DNA from 2 places in the Clostridium sp. CTA-17 genome. Region 1 is predicted to be linked to the other one. Evidence: predicted binding sites of a transcription regulator. Region 1 holds the regulator's gene; the other holds the start of a gene.

Evidence for each region. The regulator CtsR, encoded in region 1, represses protease genes until heat stress. The targets are predictions, from matches to a motif close to AAGGTCAANNAAGGTCAAAT.
Region 2: clpB (ATP-dependent chaperone ClpB) is a predicted target of CtsR. The motif match lies at 3,411-3,430, and genes of this name have one in related genera.

The regions. Positions count from the first base shown of each region.
Region 1 is NZ_BAAABF010000014.1:20,128-27,389, forward strand. Features, by position in the region: gene ACYUCG_RS14605 (ATP-dependent Clp protease ATP-binding subunit) at 1-563, opposite strand, end outside; gene ACYUCG_RS14610 (protein arginine kinase) at 588-1,601, opposite strand; gene ACYUCG_RS14615 (hypothetical protein) at 1,585-2,112, opposite strand; gene ACYUCG_RS14620 (CtsR family transcriptional regulator) at 2,132-2,587, opposite strand; gene ACYUCG_RS14625 (MBL fold metallo-hydrolase) at 2,804-3,457, shown strand; gene ACYUCG_RS14630 (Mur ligase family protein) at 3,507-5,189, opposite strand; gene ACYUCG_RS14635 (DUF362 domain-containing protein) at 5,306-5,476, opposite strand; gene ACYUCG_RS14640 (PSP1 domain-containing protein) at 5,645-6,550, opposite strand; gene ACYUCG_RS14645 (DNA polymerase III subunit delta') at 6,553-7,262, opposite strand, start outside.
Region 2 is NZ_BAAABF010000002.1:227,077-234,338, forward strand. Features, by position in the region: gene cls (cardiolipin synthase) at 116-1,546, opposite strand; gene ACYUCG_RS05335 (GTP pyrophosphokinase) at 1,626-3,167, opposite strand; gene clpB (ATP-dependent chaperone ClpB) at 3,483-6,083, shown strand; gene ACYUCG_RS05345 (DUF969 domain-containing protein) at 6,327-7,007, shown strand; gene ACYUCG_RS05350 (DUF979 domain-containing protein) at 7,020-7,262, shown strand, end outside.

The DNA of each region.
Region 1 (7,262 bases):
ACAGGATCAAGTTTATTTTTATCTGCCTTTTCTATTAAATTTATACCATAAAGATTTAATGTAGGCGTATCTTTTCTTTTTGGTTTTTCCTTTTCTTTAACACTTCTACTTTCCTTACTTGGAATTCTACCTAATATGTTATTTAACTTATCACTTATATTTTTTATATCATTTTTTACTATTTTAGTTAGAATTAAATTAGCTACACCTTCTTTTTCTTTTATTAAGGCTGATAATATGTGTTCTGGTCTTGAAATACTATGACCATATTCATTAGCAATTTCAACACTTCTATCTAAAATCTTTTTGCATCTAGGTGTAAAAGGCACCTCATCTAAACTATAATTTACCTCTCCAATTCCAACATATAGCTTAATAAAACTAAGTACCTTTTCTTCAGTTACATTGCTCTCTTCCAAAATTTTAGAACATTGTCCATTTTCATTAATTAATCCTATTAATAAGTGCTCTGTTCCCATATAGCCATGTTTTAGCATTAAAGAACTTTCTTTTCCCTTATTGATTACTATTTTGGAATTTTCATTAAAATTATCAAGACGCATCTTTTACCTCCCAATACCCTATAATTATGTGTTTAAAGCATTTCTAATAATTTTGGCTCTTTCTATTTTTAAACTTTGTATATCTCTCCTTTTAATTAATGAGTTATTTATAATATCAGGTTGAATTTCAATCATAGCAGAATTTATTGATTTTAAAGTAAGATCTTCTATAATTCCTAACTCAACTCCTAATCTTACATAAGATAAATATTTTAAAGCTTCATCCCTATCTATTGAATAGGTATTTCTCAAAATTCCTAAGGCTCTTAAAATATCCTCTTTTAATTCAATATACTCATCCTCTGAAAGATTATCTCTTTGGTTTTTCTCTCTTAAAATTAATTTATTAGTAATAGATATAAGAGAATCTAAAATATCTTTTTCTGACATTCCTAAAGTCTCCATATTAGATACTTCATAAATATTGCCAATATCTTTATTTCCTGAATTGTATATACTCTTTAGAGTAATTCCTTCTTCCTTCAAAGATTTTTTTATTATTCTTATTAAATTCTTTGAACTTAAAAGTGGTAGGTGTATAAATACCTTTGCTCTTAAAGCTGCTCCTAAATTTTTTATATTTGATGTTAAGTATCCTAATTCAGAATCAAAGGAATAGTGTATTTTTTCTTCAATTAAGTCATCTAATTTATCTGCTTGAGAATACACTTCTCTTAAACTTAATCCACTATTTGTACATTCTATCCCAATATGCTCTTCTTCATTCAGTAATATATTAAATTCTCCATTTTTATTCATTATAAAAATAAGATTATCCTTATTTTCAAAGTATTTTATTAAACCAAAATTTTCTTTGTAGTAATCTATTATTTTTTCTTCACCGTCTTTTAATTTAACTACATAACATTTATCCAAAATATCAATCTCTTTCAAGCGTCCTAAAACCATACTTAAAAGATCATTAAATTCCTCTTCATTTAATAGCTTAGTGAATTTAATTCCTTTTATGTTTCTTAAGATTTTAACTTTTGATGCAATTACTATGCTATTATCTAAGGGGCTAATCCATTGAACCACTATTACTATCCTCCCTTATACTCTCTTTTAAATCATGTATTTTTTTCTTAGTAATAATAGCTTCTTCATATTCCTCTTTTAGTATATTAATTTTTAATTTTTCTTGTAAATTTAAGATTTCTAATTTCTTTAAGTCCTTTTTTATTGTTTTAGGTTGTTTCCCTCTATGATTTATCTCTGCTTCTTCTAAATTTAATAAAAATATTATTCTATTTTTAAATACTTCATAGCATTTTTCACACCCTAGGAAATTATCCTCTTCAAAATCAGAAAATCTTGTTCCACAATTTTTACATACTAAAGCTTTATCCTTAACCCTCTCTTCAATGCACTCTATATAAGTATTTAAATCTAATAAAAAATCTTCTAAATTTATCTCCTCATCTTCTAGTGCAAGGCTCATTATTTCAATTGCACATTTATCACAAAGCATTAAGCTTTCTTTTTTCCCCTTAGTACTTTTTAATAATTGTATTGTTGCATTATTTTTATTACAACTCTCACAAAGCAAAATTTTCAACTCCCATAAATTACTTAAGCAATACCATAAGCAAAGCCTTAAAAATATCTGCCCTTGTTTCATTTATATTCTTAGAACTCTGAAGGGTTCTATCATTTATTGCAACCTTAGTAAGATTTGCTGCTTTCTCATCTATGATATTATGTTCAAGTAAATTATCTACAATGGCAGCTGCATTATGGTATGTAATCCCTGTACCTATCTCATCATAAATTAAATCTCTTCTATCAGCATGAACTTCATGAATTACTTTTTTTATTACAATGTATCCACCACCACCTCTTCTACTTTCAATTAAATATCCTTTTTCATAGGTAAATCTAGTTGTTAAAACATAATTTATCTGTGATGGTGCACACTTAAACTTATCAGCTAACTCATTTCTTCTTATTATTAAATTGTTATCTTCTGTTTGGTCTAATAAATCCTTTAGAAAATATTCTATTGAATCTGACAATTTAGCCATATATATCACTCCTCAAAATTTGACCTTTACTGACCTTAATACACAATATATATTAATACATTTGACATACTTAATCAATGTAATACACTTATTCATCTATTATTTTTATTTAAATCTCCTTAAATAAATTCAATTCAAATAAATTATTCTTATATTTTATGTTTATTTATATTATATGTGTCAATAATATAAATAATTTTTATAGGAGGATTTTTAATGAATATTTATTGGTTAGGTCATTCTTGTTTTTTAATAAAAACTAATCTTGGAAAACGTATATTAATGGACCCATTTGATATAGATATAGGATATATTCCCTATAAAGGTGATGTGGACTTAGTTACTATAAGTCATATGCACTTCGATCATAATTGTACAAAATACATTAATGATGAAGCAAAAGTATTAACAGACTTAGTTGATTATCAAAATACCTTTTGCAAAGTTAAATCATATTTATCTTTTCATGATGATTGCTTTGGATTAAAACGTGATAAAAACTTCATATTTAAAATTCTTTGTGATGACATAACACTTTGTCATTTAGGAGATTTAGGACATATACTTTCTTCTAAAGTTATAAAACAACTAGGACATATAGATATATTATTTGTTCCTGTAGGAGAACATTTAACTATTTCTGTAGAAAATCTGAAAAAGGTAATCCTAGATATAAATCCTGGTTACGTTATTCCAATGCATTATAAAACTGCAAAATTAAGTTTCTATTTAAATACTGTAGATAAATTTCTAATGGAAATGAAAGGTTTTAAAATAACTCATGATCAGGTTTTATCAGTAAATTCTGAATCACTTCCTGAAAATACTACAATAAAAATATTAGAGCTAACTTCCGAAGATATGATATAAAAGACTATATGCAAACTCCATTACTTAGGAATTTGATATAGTCTTTTTCTTAATGAAAGTCTTCTAAATCAACCTCTATAATTTCTTTTCCATGATTAGGTAGGTATTTATTTATAACAGGGATTACTACATCTAAATGTTGAGTAAAATCTACTATAATGTCTCCTTCTTTGGCCATTGATATTGCCTTTTTGATAGCTTCTTCTTCATCTATTATTGATAATACTTCTACTGATTTATTTTCAATTTCATTTATCCCACTTTTTATTAAATTAGTTATTTCTAGTTCCTCTCTTCCCCTTCTATCAAAGGTTTCTTTTATTATAATAGTATCTGAATTTTCACCTGCTATTCTTCCTAATTCTTTTATGTATTCATCAAGTCTATCCCCAGGTGATGAAACTATAGAAATTATCTTATTTCTTTTGATCTTATTAGCTAGGTAAAATAATTCCTCAAAGGCTTCTGGATTATGACCATAGTCCAATATAATCTTAAAATTTTCAAGTTCAATTATGTTTTGTCTTCCAATATTGTTATAGACATCACACTCTATATTTTTTAAGGAATCCACTACTTCCTTTAAATTTTTATGTACTTCATATATAGCAGCTATAGATACCAAAATATTATTTATATTAGTTTTTGAATTACCATCATGAGTAAACTTAAAATCTTTTATATTAGAAATTATATTTTTATCTTTACCATCGAAAAATATTACATTTTTATCCTCTACAAACCAAGCTTCCTTACCATTTTTCATGTGTTTTTCAATATATTCATTCTTTTTAGAATTAAATAAAACTAAATTTTCTTTTGTCTGTAGAACTTCATATAGCTTTGGTTCTGCCTTTATTATTACTTTTCCTTCCGGTAAAACCTCTCTAGTTGTAATTAGTTTTATATCTAATAAATCATTAATATCTTTTATACCATCTACCCCTATGTGGTCCTCTGCTAAGGATGTTATTATGGCAACCTTAGAATTCTTAAATCCTAATCCCTTTCTTAAAATACCGCCTCTAGCAGTCTCTAAAACCCCAATTTCAACCTGTGGATTTGTAAGAACCTTTTTAGCACTATAAAATCCTGTAGTATCTCCCTTTTTTACAAACTCATTATTTATAATTATTCCACCAGTCATAGCCAATCCAGAGAAATACCCTAAATTCTCAAAACCTTTGTATATTAATCTTGAAGTAGATGTTTTTCCATTAGTTCCTGTTATGGACACTATAGGAATAACTCCATTATTTATTAAATCCAGATTATAATTTTTATTTTCATAATCCTCTTTACTTATTCTCTTAGAATTCACTCCATATCCTACTATTATCTCATCATCCTCTTTAAAGAAGTCTATTTTTTTCTTAGAACACTCTTCTAATAAGTTATATTCCCAAATACGTTGCTTTTTAGCTACAGCTTCATTTAATAATTTATCTGCACTTACTCCCTCTATTAAGCTTTCAATTATAAATAAAGCTAATTCCTTATTAGAGTAAGTTAACCACGCACATCCTCCAAACTCATTATATATAGCCTCTTTTAAGGTACCTTCAATATTCATCTTTCTGCATATGAACTCATAATCACTTATTAACCAATATAATCTTTTTCTTTCAGATTCCTCTATGTCTATAAATATAAGATTTTCTTCTCCCTTTATATTTCTCCCCTCTAGAACTCTTAAATCCTTTAGTTTCAAATCACTCACCCTTCCTACCATTTTTTATATTATATTTTTCCAACACTCTCCTACATTTATTCAAAATTTACTTTAAAATAAAAAAAGCAGCCTAAAGCTGCAAAAAAAAGATCATCCGAAGATGATCTTTAATAATATTATTCTTGAACTGGTGCACCTACTGGACAAACATTAGCGCAGTTTCCGCAATCGATACAAGTATCTGCATCTATAACGAATTGAGTATCTCCTTGTGATATTGCATCTACAGGACACTCAGCAGCGCATGCTCCACAGCTTACACATGTGTCTAATATTTTGTATGCCATAATAAAACACCTCCTAAAATGTTGGTATAAAAATACCATATTTATATTATCATATTTTTGCTAATTTTTAAAGTATTTAATATCTCTTTTAAGCATATTTAGCCTATTCTAGTAAAATTAGAATTAACATGCTAAAGAATACCCCTATACCGTATTAAAAATTTAATTTTAATTATCTTTTATTAGATTTTTAATTAATGCTTTATCCGCTTCATCAGTAATTTCTAATCTAATGTTTGTATCCTCTACTTCACCTTCATAACTACCTGAGATTAATTTTACATCATACATTTTAAAATCCTGTATAATCTCTTCATTTTTTCTTGGTAATTTAACTCTTACTAATTCCTTTAATACGTTGTTACCTACTACTTCACCTTTTCCAAGTTCAGTCTCAACTACAGATCCTACTCTAGGAAGTTCTTTTCTTATTTCTTCATATGTGCTTTGCTCATAATTTAAACAACACATAAGTCTTCCACATATTCCTGATATCTTAGTTGGATTTAGTGATAAACTTTGTTCCTTAGCCATTTTTATTGAAACTGAAGCAAAGTCTCCTAAGAATGTAGAGCAACAAAGAGGTCTTCCACATGGTCCAAGTCCACCTATCATTTTAGCCTCATCTCTAACCCCTATTTGTCTAAGCTCTATTCTTGTCTTAAATATAGTTGCTAAATCTTTTACTAATTCTCTAAAGTCAACTCTACCCTCTGCAGTAAAGTAGAATATAACCTTATTATTATCAAATGTATATTCTACATCTATTAGTTTCATTACTAAATTATGTTCTTCTATCTTCTTTAAGCATATTTCAAAAGCCTCTGTTTCTTTAGCTTTATTCTCCTTATGCTTATTTATATCTTCCTCTGTAGCTAATCTTAATACAGATTTTAATGGTGCAACGATATCCTCTTCACTAATTTTTCTTATACCAATTACACATTCTCCAAATTCAATACCTCTAGCAGTTTCAACAATTACGTTTTGACCCTTCTTTATCTCTATACCATTAGGACCAAAGTAATATATTTTACCAGCTTTTTTAAATCTGACTCCTATTACTTCTATCATTTTTATTCCTCCAATATACTAATCAGCATACTATCTAAAGTTAGCCATAAATTAGTATTACTTTTTAAATTATTTCTGGCCTCATTAACTACTTTTATTATCCTATTTAATTTATTATAGGATAAATTACTAGCTATTTCTCTAATATCATCTATTTTATCTCCATTTATTATGGACAAGTTGTTTTCTATTTCCTTAAATATAATTGAGTCTCTGGCAAAAATAGTTATTGTCTCTAAGATTTCCTCTTCGTTACCCTTCATGCTATAAAATTTATCAGAATATTTTATAGGAACTTCTATTTTCCCATGCCCAATATCTTTTAACATCTCTATAACTGTATTTCTTATATCCTTAAAAATATCATCATTCATGAATTTATCAACTCTTCCTGGGATACCTTCACTAAAAGATATAAGAGTTCTATTTAATTCATCATCTATTCCATTATACTTTTTAGATATATATAAATTAATTTCCTCTTTACTAAGAGGTGCTAACCTATGTATTTGACATCTAGATCTTATAGTTTCTAATATAGAATCAATATTACTACTTAAAATTATTATAAAAATACCTGTAAGAGGTTCTTCTATGGTCTTTAATAAAGCATTTTGTGCTGCAACTGTAAGCTTTTCTCCATTATGAATTATTATAACCTTTCTATCACATTCATAAGGTTTTTTATTTGCCTCAGCTATAATATTTCTTA
Region 2 (7,262 bases), on a different contig from region 1:
TTATATCTAGAAATCAATATTATTTTAAAATCGTGGTTAATTAATATAATTTAAAGTTTTGTAACTTATTATTAATAAAAAATACAGTGTATGGCAAAACATACACTGTATTTTTCTACATTAAAGGAGATACTAATCTTATTATGGATTCTCCAATTCGTGATATAATAGATCGTTTTTCAAAACTTTCAAGGGTTACTTTAGTACACACCTTTAGGTCTTTAAAGAATTGTTCTTCCATAGATTTTGAAATAGCTTCATTATATATAAATATATTGCTTTCAAAGTTTAAAGAAAAGCTTCTTATATCCATGTTAGCTGTTCCTACACTACATATAGAAGAGTCTGCCACTATGGTTTTAGCGTGAAGAAAGCCCTTTTCATATAAGTAGATCTTTGCACCAGCATTTAATAAGGATTCAAAATAAGAGTTTGCTATCCATCCCATAAATTTATGATCAGGATTACCAGGTAGCATTATTTTTACATCAACTCCAGATAAGGCAGCAAGTCTTAAAGCTTCAAGCATAGGTTCATCAAGGACAAAATAAGGAGTTTGTATGAATAAATTTTTCTTAGCTGAATTTATAATTTTAAAATATCCATTTTTTATTTGTTGTTCAGTATGGTCAGGACCAGAAGAAACTATTTGAGATCCAATAATCTTCTTTGGCAAATCAGTTGAATGAGGATTTATAAAATATTTTTTTAAATCTATGTCTAAATCTGATTCATTAGCATAACTCCAATCTAAAAGGAATCTTCCTTCTAGATCATTAATAGCAAGGCCTTTTATTTTAGTATGAGTATCACGCCAATAACCAATATTTTTATCCTTTCCAAGATACTCATCACCTATATTAAAGCCACCTAAAAAAGCTACTTTGCTATCTATAATAAGTATTTTTCTATGATTTCTATAGTTAATTCTCAAGTTTATATATTTGCAAAAGCCAGGAAAAAATATTTTAAAATCTCCACCAGCTGCCTTTAATTTATCTATATCTTTTTTGTGTATAGAGTTACCAATAGAATCTACTAGTAATTTTACTTCAACACCTTCTTTAGCTTTCTTAGTTAGGGCTTGTAAGATTTTTTTGCCTATTTCGTCGCTTTTAAAAATATAAAATTCCATATGAATAAATTTTTCGGCTTTATTTATTTCATCAATCATTTCTTCAAAAAGACTATTAGCATCAAAATATAAATCTATATCATTACGTTGAGTGTAGGTTGAGTTGTCATTATTGAAGTTCATCATTATTAAGTCTTTATATTTTAAAGAAATATCATCTAGTTTGTAGTTAGACTTAAATGAATTTAAATATTTTTGTTTTGTTTTGTCATCTAGAATTTTTCTCTTAAAGTTTTTTTCACGTGTAATATTTTGACCAAATAAAATGTAGATTATAAATCCTAATATGGGTAGAAAGGTTAATATTAAAATCCAAGCCCAAGTAGTTTGTGGATTTCTCCTTTCAATAAAGATTATGGAAATAATAAATACAATATTTATTAAGAATATTATATTTAAAAATAAGTGCATAAGAATTCCTCCTTTGTATTTAAAAAAGTTTATCAGTCTAAATTTTTTTAATATATATTAGACTGATAAACTAAAAATGTTACCTTATATATATTTGTTCTAAAAGTTCATTTATGTTGACAGTACAATTTTCAGGGGTAGATGCTAAAAGCTTTATTCCCTTATAGCTTATTCTAAGTTTACATTTGCTATTTTTGAGTTCACTAGCAAATTCTAATATAGAATTCTTATCTAAGTCCATATTAAAAGAACTTAATATAGTAAGATAAAGATATTCTGTGTAAAGATATTTGTGACTTGCATAATTTTCGTAAGAATCTATGCCTTCACATAGGAATTTAACATAATCATCTATGTGATTGAATATTTCAGAAAGTTTATCCCTATAAATAAATTTTATAGAGTCAATTTCTAAGAATGCCTTATTTAAAGAAAATAAAATATCTTCCTTTATTACTGATACTTCTTCCGCTGAAAAAGTTAAATAAAGATTTAGATAAGAATCTCTATTAGAAAAAATAGTCTTTAAGTATCTTATAAATGAATAAAAATCTTCTCTATTGTTACCAGGTTCTATTTGAAATAGTATTTTAAAGAATAAATTCCAATGAAAATCATAATTCATAGCATGGGCAAGTTTATTACCAATTGAATTAGAAAATTCTGAGTCAAAACATAGAGGCTCAGCACCTATGGATAATTTGTTTTTAAAAGATATGGAATCCTTAAAAACTTCGTTTAATCTTACTGAGGTATTTACAAAAGTATTATAATATTCTTGAGAAGTATTACAATTGTTTTTAGTAAATATATAATCTATTATTATGTCACAGGCATTTCTAAAATCAACAGATATACCTAAATCATGTTTTACTTTAGAAGAGTATATATCATATATCATTTTAGAAAGTAAAATTTCAATACCTTCTTTTTTTAATCCAACACCATTAGAATTATCCATGTGAGAATTAACATGGTTGAATATAGTTAGAAGTTGATTATCGATTAAACATAAATTGTTTTTAATAGAATTAAGTATATTCTTATAAAATTTATCCCCTAAAATCATATTATAGTTTTTATATATGATTTTATGTTCAATTTCACCCCAAAAATTATTTACCATAGATTTTATTTGAAGTTCAAAATTAAACTTTTCTTCTTCATTTAGAATAAATCCATCTATTCTATATAATTCAAAACCATTTTTTTGTTTTAAAGGTTGATGTTCTCTAAGGTCTAAAAATATATTTGGATTTTGCGATGAGTAAGAAAATCCATCCTCATTAGTGCAATTAAATATTGTTCTTATAAATTTAAATATATGTTCCTCATCTTCTATAAATCTACATTCTATTCTGACACCTATTAAATCAGATAGGTTTCTAAATAAATCCGTAGGGGAATCATATTTTATGTAATAATTATGTCTTATTATTTTCTCTTTTAAACTAGAAGCAGATTTTACTCTAGTTGATATATTAAAAAATCCTTCACAAGAGTTCTCTAGTAAGGAGTAGAAAAAATCATCAAGCAAATTTGCGCTATAGGCCAAATCTTTTTTCATATCCTTAAGTAATTCTAAAGTACCTTTTGTAAATTCAAAAACTTTTAATTCCAAATTTAAAACACCGTCCTTGTTAGTTTATAAGTAAAGTCAGTATAGTTTAATAATACCAACATATAGTAAGTATAACAATAGAGTAATTTTAAATAATATTATATATAAGTGCTTTTAGAAAAATGAATAATTTGTTAATAAAACCTCCTTATAATTAAATATTAATTATATAAATGATTTATTAATAATAAATTATAAGAAAAAAACAGTACTAATTAATAAATTCTGAAAGTGAAAAATAGACTTTGACTTTCTTTGACTTTTATAGTATTATAATTACATAAGATACAAAAAAGAGAATATTGAGGTGATAAAATGAATGCAGATAAAATGACATTAAGAGTACAACAAAGCTTAAACGATGCTTATGAAATAGCAGTTAAATATAATAATCAACAATTAGATATAATTCACTTATTTTCAGCATTAGTAAATCAAAAAGATGGTTTAATTCCTAATATATTTGAAAAAATGGGTGTTAACATAGAGTCATTAAAAAGAGACATTCATGTTCAAATAGATAGAATGCCTAAGGTTTTAGGAGAAGCAGCACAATCATCAGGGGTTACTGCTACAAGAAGAATAAATGAAGTATTAATAAAGGCAGAAGAAATTTCAAAACAATTTCAAGATTCATATATAAGTGTTGAGCATGTAATGCTTGCAATGATTGATATAGATAAAAATGGAGCTGTAGGAGAAATCTTAAGAAAAAATAACATAACTAAAGATGGATTCCTAAAAGTTTTAAATGAAGTTAGAGGAAGTCAAAGAGTGGATTCACAAGATCCAGAAGGAACTTATGAAGCTTTAGATAAATATGGTACTAATTTAATAGAACTTGTAAAACAACATAAATTAGATCCTGTTATAGGAAGAGATGAAGAAATAAGAAGAGCTGTTAGAATCCTTTCAAGAAAAACTAAGAATAATCCAATACTAATAGGGGAACCTGGAGTTGGTAAAACTGCTATAGTTGAAGGATTAGCAGAAAGAATTGTAAGAGGAGATGTGCCAGAAGGACTAAAGGATAAGATAATTATTTCATTAGATATGGGTGCATTAATAGCTGGTGCTAAATATAGAGGAGAATTTGAAGAAAGATTAAAAGCTGTTTTAAAAGAAGTTCAAAGTTCAGAAGGAAAAATACTTTTATTCATAGATGAAATTCATACAATTGTAGGCGCTGGTAAAACAGATGGTGCAATGGATGCAGGAAACTTAATTAAACCAATGCTTGCAAGAGGTGAGTTACACTGTATAGGAGCTACAACTTTTGACGAATATAGACAATATATAGAAAAGGATAAAGCTCTAGAAAGAAGATTCCAACCTGTAATAGTTGAAGAACCAACAGTTGAAGAAACTGTATCTATTTTAAGAGGATTAAAAGAAAGATTTGAAATTCACCATGGAATTAGAATACATGATTCAGCAATAGTAGCTGCTGCAAAACTTTCTCATAGATATATTCAAGATAGATATTTACCAGATAAGGCTATAGATTTAATAGATGAAGCTGGTGCTATGATAAGAAGTGAAATAGATTCTCTTCCAACTGAATTAGACATTATAAGAAGAAAGATTTTAATGCTTGAAACTGAAAAGGAAGCTTTATCAAAAGAAAATGATGATGCATCTAAGGAAAGATTAGTTTCTTTAGAAAAAGAGCTTGCTGAACTTCAAGATAAAAATGATGAGATGACAATTAAATATGAAAAAGAGAAATCTCATATTTCAGCAGTTAGGGACTTAAAGGCTGAGTTAGATGAAGCAAGAGGATTAGCTGAAAAATATGAAAGAGAATATGATTTAAATAAAGTTGCAGAACTTAAATATGGAAAAATTCCAGAACTTGAGCGTAAAATAAAAGAACAAGAAGCAAGTATGGAAAAAGACAATGAAAATGCTTTATTAAAAGAAGAAGTTACTGAAAATGAAATTTCAGAAATAATCTCAAAATGGACTGGAATTCCTGTTACAAAACTAGTTGAAAGTGAAAGAGAAAAACTTTTAAGACTAGAAGAAGAATTAAGAGAAAGAGTAATAGGTCAAGATGAGGCTACAACTGCAGTGGCTAATGCTGTAATAAGAGCTAGAGCAGGTCTTAAAGATGAAAGAAAACCAATAGGATCATTTATATTCTTAGGACCTACTGGAGTTGGTAAAACAGAGCTTGCAAAAACTTTAGCTAGAAATTTATTTGATAGTGAAGACAATATAGTAAGAATAGATATGTCTGAATATATGGAAAAACATGCAGTATCTAGATTAATAGGACCTCCTCCAGGATATGTAGGATATGAAGAAGGGGGACAATTAACAGAAGCTGTTAGAAGAAACCCATATTCAGTAATATTATTTGATGAAATAGAAAAAGCACATGATGATGTATTTAACTTATTCCTTCAAATATTAGATGATGGTAGATTAACAGATAATAAAGGTAAAACTGTTGATTTTAAAAATACTATAATAATCATGACTTCTAATATAGGTAGTGGATACTTATTAGAAAATAAATCTAATGAAGGTATAGAAGATGATATTAGAGAAAATGTTATGAATGAAATGAAGTTAAGATTCAAACCAGAATTCTTAAACAGAGTAGATGATATCATAATGTTTAGACCTTTAAGCAGTGAAGGAATCAAGAAAATAATAGATATCTTCTTAAGAGACGTTGAAAATAGATTAAGAGAAAGAAATATAACTCTTGAAGTTACTGACAAAGCTAAGGAAATATTAGCTGAAGAAGGATATGACCCAGTATATGGAGCTAGACCATTAAAGAGATATATAAGTAATGTCTTAGAAACTGAAATAGCTAAGAAGATAATTGCAGGAGAAATTTATGATGGATCTGTTGCTTTAATAGATGGAGTAGATGGAAAAATTATAGTTTCTAGAAAATAAAATATAGTAAATTTATAAGGAACATAGGTTTAACAAATCTATGTTCCTTATTTTTGTGTAATTTTAAATATATTTTAAATAAAATGATAATAAAAAACAAATTAACAATGAAAACATTTTAAATTTATAAAATATTAATAAAAAACTGTAGAAAATTGAAAATTTTATGGTTATAATATTTTTAAAATACGAAAATAAAAAAATAATAAATATAAAATTATAATTTAAAAAGGAGAGATAAGAGTGGAACTGATAGGAATAGTAATAGTAATAATAGGATTCGCACTTAAATTTGATACTATAGCAGTTGTATTAGTAGCAGGGTTATCAACTGGCTTAGTAGCACATATGAGTTTGTATGAAATATTGGAAAAACTAGGCTCAACTTTTGTAAGTCAAAGACACATGACATTATTTATACTAACTTTACCTGTAATAGGTATGTGTGAAAGATTTGGTTTAAAAGAAAGAGCTATAACCTTAATAAAAAATATGAAAAATATGTCAACTGGAAAACTTTTAAGTTGCTATTTATTTATTAGAGAAGTTGGGTCTGCAGTTTCACTAAGATTAAGTGGACAAGCACAATTTATAAGACCACTTATAAATCCAATGGCTCAAGGAGCAGCTGTCAGTAAATATGGAGAATTAGATGATAAAAATAAAGATTTAATAAAAGGAACAGCGGCTGCAATGGACAACTATGGAAACTTCTTTGGACAAAATGTATTCTTAGCTAGTTCAGGAGTTCTTTTAATAGCAGGAACATTAGAAGAACTAGGATATGGAGTTAATGCTTTAGAGATAGCAAAAGCTTCAGTTCCAATAGCTATAATAGCTTTAATATTAGGAGTATTACAAAATAGATTGTTAGATAAAAGGCTAAGTAGAAACCTATCAAAGAACAAAGAAGAGATAAAATAGGGGTGATAATTAATGAATATGCAAATGATTTCTAATATATTGCTTGAAATCTTTTATATAATAGTAGGACTTTTAATGTTAAATACTGCAATTGATACATTAAAAGACAAGGAACATAAAACTAGAATAGGAACAGCAATCTTTTGGACCATATTAGCAATTATATTTATAGCTGGGGCAGCTATTCCACCTGTAGTAGTAGGGGCTTTACTTTTAGTTATAGGAGTATTAACTGCAAGTAAACAAGTAAATATA